Regions from separate parts of the Labrys methylaminiphilus subsp. lupini genome, predicted to be linked through region 2. Evidence: predicted binding sites of a transcription regulator. Region 2 holds the regulator's gene; each other region holds the start of a gene.

Region 1 (4,029 bases), 1.6 Mb from region 2:
AATATTTATGGGCGTTGAAGGGCTCTTCATCAGGCTGCGGGACTATGCGTTCGGCGGTCCCATCGGGCAAGATGCTCCAGCTCTGTTGGTTGTCGATAAGGTTGGCGATCATGATCTGATCGAGGACCTGCTCGTGCACCGTCGGATTGAGGATCGGGCAGAGCGCTTCGACGCGGCGGTCGAGGTTGCGTTCCATCAGATCGGCCGAGGAAATGTAGAGGGCCGCCTTCTGGTGCGGCAGGCCATGCCCGTTGCCGAAGGCGTAGATGCGGCCATGCTCCAGGAAGCGGCCGACGATCGACTTGACGCGGATGTTCTCCGACAGGCCCGGCACTCCCGGCCGCAGGCAGCAGATGCCGCGCACCACCAGATCCACCTGCACTCCCGCCTGGCTGGCGGCATAAAGCGCATCAATGATCATGGTATCGACCAGCGAATTGCACTTGGCCCAGATCGCCGCTGGCCTGCCGGCCTTGGCGTGCTCGATCTCGGCGTTGATGTGATCGAGGATGCGTTGCTTCAGCGAGACGGGCGAGACCGCCATGCGTTCCAGCGCCGCCGGCTCGGCATAGCCGGTGATGAAGTTGAAGATACGCGAGACGTCGCGCGCGATCACAGGATCGGCGGTAAAGAAGGACAGGTCCGTGTAGATGCGTGCGGTGATCGGGTGGTAGTTGCCGGTGCCGACATGGCAATAGGATACGAGCTGGCCCATCTCGCGCCGCACCACCAGCGAGAGCTTGGCGTGGGTTTTCAGCTCGATGAAGCCGAACACCACCTGCACACCTGCACGCTCGAGGTCGCGCGCCCAGCGTATGTTGGCTTCCTCGTCGAAGCGCGCCTTCAGTTCCACCAGCGCCGTCACCGATTTGCCGGCCTCGGCCGCCTCGGCGAGTGCCTTGACGATCGGGCTGTTGGAGGAGGTGCGATAGAGTGTCTGCTTGATGGCGACCACGTTCGGATCGCGCGCCGCCTGGTTGAGAAACTGCACCACGACGTCAAAGGATTCGTAGGGATGGTGCACCAGGATGTCCTTCTGCCGGATGGCGGCGAAGGCATCGGCCCCATGATCGCGGATACGTTCGGGCGAACGCGGCGAATAGGGCTTGAATTTGAGGTCCGGACGGTCGAGCCCGACGAGTTGCGACAATTCGTTGAGGGCGAGCATACCCTCGACGCGAAAGACCGCGTCGTCGGCGACATCGAGTTCCTCGGTGACGAATTGGCGGATGCTGTCGGGCATGCCGGCTTCGATCTCAAGGCGGATCACCACGCCGCGCCGGCGCTGTTTCAACGCCGTCTCAAACAGTAGCACCAGGTCTTCGGCCTCTTCCTCGACTTCCAGATCCGAGTTGCGGATGACGCGGAAGGAGCCCTGCCCTTTCACGGTGTAGCCGGGAAACAGCTTGGCGATGAACAGCACCGCCAGATTTTCGAGCGTGATGTAGCGGGCCGCCCCTGTCTCGGCGAAATCCGGCAGGCGGATGAAGCGCTCCACCTTGTGCGGCGCGCGGATCAGGGCGTTCAACATGCGCCCGTCGCTGACGCGTTTGAGCTGCAGGGCGATGGTGAAGCCGAGATTGGGGATGAAGGGGAACGGATGGGCCGGATCCACCGCCAGCGGGGTGAGGATCGGAAAGATGTAGCTGAGGAAATAATCGTCCAGCCAGGCGCGCTCCGCCTTGGACAGATCGCGCGGCTCGGTGATCACGATGCCTTCGAGCAACAGATCGTCGCGCAACTCGGTCCAGCGTTTCTGCTGGTCGCTGGCAAGCTTGGATACGGCCTCGCCGATCTTGACGAGTTGTTCGGCCGGCGACAGGCCATCGGGGCTGCGCGCCGTGACGTCCTCTCGCACCTGGCCGATCAGGCCGGCGACGCGCACCATGAAGAACTCGTCGAGATTGCTGGCCGAGATCGACAGGAAGCGCAACTGCTCAAGCAGAGGGTGGCTCTTGTTGGACGCCTCCTCCAGCACGCGGCGATTGAATTGCAGCCAGGAAATTTCGCGGTTGATGAAGCGATCCGGGCTGACGCGCAGTGCGATCGGGTCCTGAGCAGGAGCCGCCTCGCGCGCCGTCTCGCCTCGCATCACACTCTCTTCCGCCGTCTGTGCCGTGCTGGTCATGGTCGTCAATGCCGCTCACTATGTCCCGGAGCAAACAAGCGTTTCCGTCTAAACGCGCTTTGCTCTCGCTCTCTGGTTCGACGCGTCCTTGCGATTCTTGGCGTGACCGCCAAATCGTAAAACGCTTTAGGCCGGCGTTACAGGTCCCGCCGGTCGGAATCGCTGCCCGTCATGGGGAAATCTGCTTAGGCCGCCTATATGACAATGCTGTCACATAAAATGACCGCCATGGGGAAAATTCGCAAAACTCCTCCCCATCGCCTGTGGAGCCTCCCCGGATTGGCTGAACGAACTGGCCCCGACCGGACTGTATGAGGCATCTTCCGACCGGCCCTCCAATCGTTCATCTACGACGGACGAAACGATTTGTCCGTTCCAAGCAGAGTTTACCGACAAGACCCACGGACAGGCCTTGCCCATAAACCTCGCAAATGTTTGGTGTCTTGCAGAGTCCTCTTGATTGTAACCATGGTTCAATCAAGAGGACTCTGCATAGGAGCAAATCCGGCATGCGCAGGCTCATATTTTTCTCCATGGTCATCCTGACCGTCTTGCTCCTTCAACCGATGCACATTGTGGCCCGGACCAACACCAGCCCAGCCCTCCAAGCCGATCAATCCGGCGCATCCGGATGCGTCTCGGTACGGGATTCCGGCGATCCGAATAGAAATGGAACCGCGCTCATCGGCTGCTTCAACCCAACGACGGGCGCTTTCGAGTTGCCTTCGAACCTCCGCAATCAGGGAGATATCGACGAGCGCGTCCTGAGATCCTATGGGTTTATAGGCGATGGAGGCAGTCACCCCTTGTCCAGCGTCGCCACTCTCAACGGCCGCAGTACCGCCGGCTGGTCCCTGGCACAGTGGCAGATGATACTTCCGGCAGCCCGCGCCCTTTCGGATGAGATCGACGGCACCGTGATCAACTCGCTGATCCAGACGAGGCCGGGCGCCCTGAAGTTCCGTCTAGGCCCTCTGACTGGGCGTTTCTCCGCGCCGATCACCTCTCCCTGCGGTAAGAGCATTCGTTTCGAAGGAGCCGGACCGGAACTCACCATATTTCGCTTCGGCGCCAGTAATGGCTGGGATCACTGCCATGCCGGCGCCCCGAAGGGAGATAAGCTGGAACTCCAAGGCATCAAGTTCCAGTCCAGCGATACCGCTTCCACGAACACCATCGGAATCAACGCCAGGTTTGCACCCAGCGTCAATGGAACCTACTCCAACTTCGCCCTAGAGAACTTCAACACCGGCATGGTCCTGGTCAATTCGGCCGGCACCACGATCGAGGGCGGGATGATCACTGCCGGACCGTCGCGCAAAGGCCTCGCCACCGCGGGAACCGGCATCTGGTTTCGCGGAACGAACACCTTCGTCAATCGGATCCAGAACACGCTGACACAGCACTACAGGGTCGGATATCGCTTCCAGTCGACCAATCCCCCAAAGATGCTAGGGCTCGAGGATCAGAGCCTGATCAATTCGGCGGCCGGGGAGGTAGGCACCTGCATCCAGATCGATTCCGATTACAAGGGTTATTCTCCCCTCCAATATGTGGCGGATAATTTCTCCTGCGATGCCTATGAGGGGCATGTCGACGCAAGACAGGTCTCGCATCTGTCCATCAAGGGCGGCAACTGGCTGATCCACCCCGCCGCCGGTTCGTGGAGCCCGGCTGGCAAGAACTTCTTCAATTTTTGCCGCGCTTCCACGGTACGCCTCGAGGGGGCCTGGATTTCCAACAACGCCCAGGCTCTCGGGGTTCGCTCCCTGATCAATGTTACCGCCGACTCCTGCGGCATTCCGAGCGGAGCCGGTGCATCGGACGTGCAGATCAGGAACAATAAGATCGAGTACAGAAACTTGACAACCTCAGTGGCCATGATCGTCAAGACCGCCGGT
Region 2 (4,029 bases):
ATCTCCAAGGCGGAAATGGACAGCCGAGTCGAATGGTGCCTGACCAAGGCCGCCCTGTGGAACGAGGTCAAGGACCGCCTGCACGCCTCTGCGCTCGGCATGTCCGGTGGCCAGCAGCAGCGCCTGTGCATCGCCCGCACCATCGCGGTGAAGCCCGAAGTCGTGCTGCTGGACGAGCCGACCTCCGCGCTCGATCCGATCTCGACCGCCAAGATCGAGGAACTGATCGACGAATTGAAGCGGGACTTCACCATCGTCATCGTCACGCACAATATGCAGCAGGCGGCGCGTTGCGCGGATGTGACGGCCTTCTTCTATCTGGGTGACCTCATCGAGGTCGGCCAGACCAACAAGATGTTCACCACCCCGAACGACAGCCGTACACAGGATTACATCACCGGCCGCTTCGGCTGATCCCTCGGCCAGCGTCGAATTCATTTGGAGGCGGCATGTCCGACCACATCGTTACATCCTTCGATCAGGAATTGCGCGAATTGCGCAACATGATCGCCGAAATGGGTGGCTATGCAGAGAAGAGCGTAGCCGACAGCGTCGAAGCCCTGCTCAAGCGCGACACCCAGCGCGCCAAGGCCGTGATCGAGCTCGATCTGGCGATCGACAAGCTCCAGCGCCAGGTCGAGGACCGGGCTATCCTGGTCATCGCCAAGCGCCAGCCACTGGCACTCGACCTGCGCGAAATCGTCTCGGCCCTGCGGGTGGCCAACGATCTCGAACGCATCGGCGACCTCGGCAAGAACGTCGCCAAGCGCGTGGTCGCCATCCACAGCCATGCGCAGCCGGCCCAGCTCTTCGGCGGTTTCGATCATATGGCTGACCTGGTGCTCGAGCAGCTCAAGCAGGTCCTCGACGCCTTCGCCCAGCGCAATGTCGAAGAAGCGCTCTCGGTCTGGAGTTCGGACGGCGAGATCGATGCGATGTACACCTCGCTGTTCCGCGAATTGCTGACCTACATGATGGAAGATCCGCGCAATATCGGCTTCTGCACCCATCTGCTGTTCTGCGCCAAGAACATCGAGCGCATCGGCGACCATGCCACCAACATCGCCGAGACGGTGCATTACCTGGTGACCGGTGAATCGCCGGCCGGCGAGCGGCCCAAGGCGGACAACAGCACCGATCTCGTCGACCTTCCTGTGCCGGCTAAGTAACAAGGGATAGGCCATGCCTCCCAAGGTTCTGATCGTCGAGGACGAAGAAGCATTGACCCTGCTGCTGCGCTACAATCTCGAAGCCGAAGGCTATGAGGTCGACAGTGTGGCGCGCGGTGACGATGCCGAGATCCGCCTGCGCGAAAGCGTGCCGGATCTGGTATTGCTGGACTGGATGCTGCCGGGGTTGTCGGGTATCGAATTGTGCCGGCGCATCCGCATGCGGCCGGAAACCGAGCGCCTGCCCGTGATCATGCTCACGGCGCGTGGCGAGGAAACCGAGCGTGTGCGGGGTCTGGCCACCGGCGCCGACGATTATGTCGTCAAGCCCTTCTCCGTGCCGGAACTCTCGGCCCGCGTCCGCGCTCTGCTGCGTCGGGCCAAGCCCGATCACGTCGCCTCCCTGCTCAAGGCCGGTGACATTTCCCTCGACCGCGAGACCAAGCGCGTTCATCGCGGCAATCGCGAGATCCGCCTCGGCCCGACCGAATTCCGCCTGCTCGAATTCCTGATGCAGGCGCCGGGACGCGTGTTCGCACGCGAGCAATTGCTCGACAGCGTCTGGGGCCGCGACGTCTACATCGACGAGCGCACGGTCGACGTGCATGTCGGGCGACTGCGCAAGGCGATGAACCGCACGCGCGAGATCGACCCGATCCGCACGGTTCGCGGCGCCGGCTATTCCTTCGACGAGACCTTCGCCAAGCAGGCCTAGGACGGATATTTCATCGCCCGACACCAAGGCCGGCGGCTCGCCGCCGGCCTTGTCGCATCACGTACCCGGTACTCGCCCGATCTAGGCGATTTCAGAGGCTTGCGATAAGACGACTTGCCAAAGAAAATGCCGGGGTTGCCATGATCCGTTCCTTGCTCGTCGCGTCGCTTTTGACTGCCAGTTCGTTGGCGCTGCTTCCCAGCGATGCCGCAGCGGCCAAGCTCAAGAAAACCTTGTGTTCGGGCGAGTTCGGTACCGGCTCCGGCTTGGCGGGCTCCTATATCGGCAAGGATTGCTTCATCGCAGCCGACAGCGACATGCAGGAGCAGGTCGCCGGTATCTGCAAGGAAGGCTCGCGATGCGAGGTCGAGGCCATGGTGGAGGTCGCACCCGATGGCAGCAGGCAGATCAGGACCGTCTTGTCCGTCAGGCAGGCCGGACGCGCGCCCGCCACGCGCATGTCCTATGCCCAGAAGGCGGGCAACTATGCCGACGGCATCTATGCCTTGCAGGACGATGGCTGCGACAAGCAGGGGGCGACGCCAGGCAACCGGGTTTCCGTGCAGCTTCTACGGGCAGCCGGTCCTGCCATCCAGCTCTACGGCAAATATTGCGCGGTCATCGAGGCCGATGGCGAGGAGCCTTCCAGCGCCAAGTTCCAGGCGACGCTGCAGCTTCGATGCGGCAGCTCGCCGGCGCAGGACCAGGCCCTGCGAAGCGGCCGCTCCGGCACGGCGGAAACCATCGTGATGACCCCCGCCCCCGAGCGGCAGCTGTGGCTCGATGAAGACACATTGATCCGTTGCCCGATCAAGCGCGCCTATACACCGCAATGGTGGATCGAGGCCCCGCCCTTCAATGGCCGCTATCCCCAATAGCTTCTGCAGGCGCCGATATCAGCCCAGAGCCGCCAGGCGCCCTTGCAGATAACGGCGGATGACGGGATCACTCTCCAGCCCGATCGCCCGCGAATAGGCGTTGCGGGCCTCCTCCTGCCTTGCGGCGCGGGCCAGCAAGTCCGCGCGTGCAGCCCAATAAGGCTGGTAATCGGCGATCCGCCTGTCGCTGGCGACCTCGTCGAGCCCGGCCAATCCGGCTTGCGGTCCCGCAAGACGGGCGAGCGCCACGGCTCTGTTGATGGCAGCGACGGGGGACGCGGTCAGTAGTACCAAGGCCTCATACAGCGTGACGATCGCGGCCCAGTCCGTCGTCGCGCAGATGCGCCTATTGGCATGGGCCGATTGCAGCGCGGCTTCGAGCTGATAGCGACCGATCTGTCGCGCCTGCCCGGCCCTGGCGAGCAAAGCCTCAGCCTCCTCGATCAGGGCGGCATCCCAACGCGTGGTATCCTGCTGTTCCAACGGGATATAGTCGCCGACCGGGCTACGGCGTGCAGCCCGCCTCGCCTCGGCATGCAGCATCAGGGCCAGCAGGCCGAGCACTTCCGGCTCGCCGGGCAGGAGCGAGACCAGCAACCGGCCGAGCCAGATGCCTTCCACCGACAGATTGCGCTCGCGGGCCTGCGCCCCTTCGGGATCGGCCCAGCCCTCGGCATAGACGGCATAGACGGCCTCCAGTACCGCTTCGAGACGACCGGGCAACTCGTCGGGTTCCGGGATCCGGAAGGGGATGGCGGCCTGCTTGATCTTGAGCTTGGCCCGCACCAATCTCTGGCTCATCGCCGCAGGTGAAACCAGGAAGGCGCTGGCGATCGCGCCGGCGTCGAACCCCAATATCGTCTGCAGGATCAAGGGCGCGCGCACGGCGGCATCGAGCGAGGGATGAGCACAAGCGAACATCAGGCGCAGGCGCTCATCGGGAATGACAGGCTGTTCGGCCTGCTCGGAGGCGAGGGCCTCGACATGGCGGATGACCTCGTCCGCCTTTTCGCCGCGCAGCTTGGCGCGGCGGGCCGCGTCGATCTGCCGGCGCCGGGCCGCGGTCAGGAGCCAGGCTTCGGGATTGGCGGGCACACTGCCCGCCGGCCAATGTTCCAAAGCCGCCGCAAAGGCGTCGGCCAGGGCGTCCTCCGCCCCCGCAATGTCGCCCGAACGTGCCGCGAGAAGGGCGACGAGCCTGCCATAGCTGCGTCGCGCGACGATTTCGGCAAGTTCGACGGCGGGGGCGGAAGGCACCGGATCGGCT
Region 3 (4,029 bases), 2.8 Mb from region 2:
TACGGGATACCTGCCACTCCATGATCGAATTGGCTTGACCGCACACACGAAGCCAGTGCTGAAATCGCCGATATCATCCCCCCCAATTGCATCGAGTCTGGCTTATAGCCCGACATCGTGCGTTCCCCGACCGAGGGCCCGATCATGCGCTACATCGCCTTGCTGCGCGCCATCAATGTCGGGGGAAACTCGACGATCAAGATGGCCGAACTGCGCGCCCTCGGCGAAAGCCTCGGCTTCATCGGGGTGACAACCCTGCTGCAGAGCGGGAACCTCACCTTCGAGGCCGGCGAGGCAGCGGTGCCGGATCTGGAGCAGCGCTGGGAACAGGCTGTCGCCGAGAGCTTCGGCGTCCCGGCCGCCTTCATGATCCGCACCATGCCGGAATGGCAGGCCCTGATCGCAGCCAATCCCTTCCAGATCGAGGCAGAAGCGCACCCCGCCCAGTTGCTCGCCCTTCCCAGCAAGGGCGAGATTGCCGGCCCCGCGCTCGCTTCCTTGCGCGCGGCGATCCAGGGGCGCGAACGCATCGCCGCCAGTGAGCGCTGTCTCTATGCCCATTACCCGGACGGCATCGCCCGCTCCAAGCTCACCACCAAGCTGATCGAGCGCCATCTCGGTACGCTGGTGACCGGCCGCAACTGGAACACGGTCTTGAAACTGGCCGTGTAACGTTGCTGCGCAGGACAGCCAAAATCATCATCCACCCACCCGGCTGTTCAAGGCAGCCAGCAGGCTCGACAGGGCTGCCCGCGCTCGGACCGGGCTGCGCTCGCTGCCACGCAATTCCGCGCCTGCCCGCATGATCGCCTGATCGATCAGCCGCCAAAGTCTGCCGTCCCAGGGCTTCACATGGATCTCGGCATTTTGCCAGACCGCCTCGAAATCGCCGATCCGCTTCTCGGCGGCCTCCAGATCTTCCTTCGAAGCCAGCGCGATCGTTTCGGTCGCCATGACCTCGAGCATCAGGAGGTCCTGCCACGGATTGGCAACAACCGTCACCGGCTTGGGCGTGGAAACCAGCACCGGCAGGGCAGCCAAGGGAGCGAGCAGCCAAAGGCAGAGGAAATAGATCCGCATGTCGAAGGTCCAGAGCGCGATGCCGTTCCGCCCGCGCTCGGGGGATCTTGCTAGATCGGGATTACGCCGACATTGCCGCTTTCATACGGATTTGTGATGGCGGTTTCCTACCAACCGAGTTCGCGCAGATACGCGGCGCGGGCACCGACGCCCGTATGGGTGAAATCGGTAAAGACGCCATCCACGCCCAGGCGGAAGAACTTCAGATATTCCAGGCTCGGATCTCCGCGATAGTCGGCGGCCAGATATTTCTTCTCGTTCCGGAAAGTGAAGACATGCACGAACAGGCCCGCCTTGTGCGCGTCGGCGACGAGGCTGGTCGGATCCTGGGTCGAAGCATCAGGCGTCGATCCCTTGAAGGGTGTGCCATCGGCATTGATTTCCTTCCAGGGCGAGATCTTGAGCGAGACGATCTGAGGCTTCCAGGGACCGATGCCGTCGGCATAGCTCTTGATCTCTGCCAGGCCCGTCGGGCTCAGCATGGCGTCGAACCAGCGCGGGTCGCCCGAGACGGTCCAATCGAAGGGGCGGGAATTGGTGATGTCGTCATAGAGGACCTTGCCGGTCTTGAAGTCGATGCCATCCCCATCGATGAGCTGGACCTGCCGGGTCTCCAGACCGTGCTTGCGCATATATTTCAGGCTGCTCGGCTCAAAGCTCTGCACCAGGATGGGGGCTTCCTTGGTGTTGAGGCCATTGTCCTTGATGATCTTGATCAGGGCATCTTCGAGCGGACGGCTGCCCGGCGCGCCGCAGCCATTGGCGATGGCCTGCGCATTGTTCCAGGATGGGTTCTTGGTTTCCGGATAGACGGCGATCGGGCGTCCGGTTTCCTTACTCTTGGCCTTGGCGATGTCGATGACCTCCTGGAAGCTGAGGATCGGGAACTTGCCGTTGAACACCTTCGGCCGCTCATTGGCCGCGTCATAGGTGGTGCCGGCGATCCAATTCTTCAGCTCAGCCATGGTGAAATCGGTGATCGACCAATCATTGGTATGGTCTTCGCCGTCGACAACCAGGGACTTCAGCACCGATTGGGGATTGGCCGGATCGGTCAGGTCGGTGAGGTATTCGGCAGGTCCGCTGGTCGGCGACTGGGGCCATTTCACCTTGACCGTGACCCCGGGCACCGTGCGTTTGCGGGCGGCGACCTCAGCATTGGTCTTGGCCACCTCCGCAACGTTGGTATTGTCGCTCAGCCAGGGATTGTGGCGCGCCACCAGCACGCAATCCTTGGTCAAATGCAGATCCTCTTCCAGCGCATCCGTCCCGAGGGCCGCGGCCAGATCATAGGAAGCCTCCGTCTCTTCCGGCGCGAGGCCCGGCAGGCCACGATGTCCGATGACCAGCGGCGGCTTGCCGTCGAGGGTCAGAAAAGACTTGGCGCCTGTCGGTGCGCTAGCGGTTTGAGCAAGGACTGCCGAAGACGGGGCCATGCCCACGGCGGCAGCGCCGAGCAAAGCCACACCGACAAGAGCATTCCATCTCGCGCAACCAAATTTCATGACCGGATCTCCACCCTTTGCTCGCCATCGCCCCTGAATGCCCGCCCCTATGTTCTTGTCGTAATTTTCTGACAACCGGATGACCGGTGAAGCAAGTCGACGAGAACCACGCCGCGCCGTGTCCGGCCGAAACACGGACGCATCATTTTTGACCCGCAACGGGCCCCGGCTGGGAAGACAGCCGGATCTGCGCCTCGGCGATCAAAAAAGTATCACCACAACCCGTGAAACGTGGTGGCACGTAGTTTCCCCAACGGGTTAGCTTAATGGGACTGGAGAGTCATTGGCTCGACGGCAAGAGCGGCAGGGTCAAGCCGGCCGCATTTGGGGGAGACGGTCATGCCCAGGGATCCGAAAGCGGCCCGGGAGAGGCGCTGCGAGCATTATCGCCAATCCATGTCATCCCGGCTCGAAACGGCATTACGCGCCGCGGATCACGCGCCAGCGCTCCCAATCACCCTGCTTCTTCCAGTTGACCATGGTCCGGCGGCAAGCCGGGTCTGACGCGCCGATCAAAAAATAGCAGCGCCTTGGTACCCTGCGGCCAGCCAATGCGTTGTACCGCCAAGCTCCATCCCGGAACGCGGCGGACACTAGACCAATCTCGGCCGCGCAACGTCACCATCGATCATTCGAACAATCATAAAGTCCTAGGGAGAAAGCCCGAATGAAACTCACATCCTTGAAATCGACCGGCATCGCCGTCCTCGCCCTGTCCCTGCTTGGCAGCGCCTCTGCCCTGGCGCAGGACGCCGCCGTCAAGGACGCCACCGTGGCGTTCCTCATGCCCGATCAGGGCTCGACCCGCTATGAAGAACATGATCATCCCGGCTTCGTCGCCCAGATGAAGAAGCTGTGCGAGAGCTGCAAGGTGCTCTACCAGAACGCCGACGCCAGCATCTCCAAGCAGCAGCAGCAGTTCAACTCGGTGATCACGCAGGGTGCCAAGGTCATCGTGCTCGATCCGGTCGACTCGGCCGCCGCGGCCTCCATGGTCAAGCAGGCCCAGAGCCAGGGCATCAAGGTCATCGCCTATGACCGCCCCATCCCCGACGCCAAGGCCGATTTCTACGTGTCCTTCGACAATAAGGCGATCGGCAAGGCCATTGCCGAATCCCTGGTCGAGCATCTGAAGGCGACGAAGGCGCCGACCGAGGACACCGGCGTGCTGCAGATCAACGGCTCGCCGACCGACGCAGCCGCCCGGCTGATCCGCGACGGCATCCATGAGGGCCTGAAGAGCGGCGGCTACAAGACCCTGGCCGAATTCGACACGCCCAACTGGCTGCCTTCAAACGCCCAGCAATGGGCCAGTGGCCAGATCTCGCGCTTCAGCAAGAAGATCGTCGGCGTGGTCGCTGCCAATGACGGCACCGGTGGCGGCGCGATCGCAGCCTTCAAGGCGGCCGGCTTCGACCCCGTGCCGCCCGTCACCGGCAATGAT

Evidence for each region. The regulator PhoB, encoded in region 2, activates phosphate uptake and scavenging genes when phosphate is short. The targets are predictions, from matches to a motif close to TGTCATNNANCTGTCAT.
Region 1: ACN6KF_RS09980 (RNA degradosome polyphosphate kinase) is a predicted target of PhoB. The motif match lies at 2,327-2,343, and genes of this name have one in related genera.
Region 3: ACN6KF_RS04460 (glycerophosphodiester phosphodiesterase family protein) is a predicted target of PhoB. The motif match lies at 2,654-2,670, and genes of this name have one in related genera.

The regions. Positions count from the first base shown of each region.
Region 1 is NZ_JBMDIH010000001.1:2,109,970-2,113,998, forward strand. It holds gene ACN6KF_RS09980 (RNA degradosome polyphosphate kinase) at 1-2,092, opposite strand, end outside; gene ACN6KF_RS09985 (hypothetical protein) at 2,638-4,029, shown strand, end outside.
Region 2 is NZ_JBMDIH010000001.1:3,724,664-3,728,692, forward strand. It holds gene pstB (phosphate ABC transporter ATP-binding protein PstB) at 1-414, shown strand, start outside; gene phoU (phosphate signaling complex protein PhoU) at 450-1,169, shown strand; gene phoB (phosphate regulon transcriptional regulator PhoB) at 1,183-1,884, shown strand; gene ACN6KF_RS17645 (hypothetical protein) at 2,025-2,762, shown strand; gene ACN6KF_RS17650 (RNA polymerase sigma factor) at 2,781-4,019, opposite strand.
Region 3 is NZ_JBMDIH010000001.1:958,568-962,596, reverse strand. It holds gene ACN6KF_RS04470 (DUF1697 domain-containing protein) at 145-672, shown strand; gene ACN6KF_RS04465 (hypothetical protein) at 700-1,080, opposite strand; gene ACN6KF_RS04460 (glycerophosphodiester phosphodiesterase family protein) at 1,188-2,585, opposite strand; gene ACN6KF_RS04455 (ABC transporter substrate-binding protein) at 3,253-4,029, shown strand, end outside.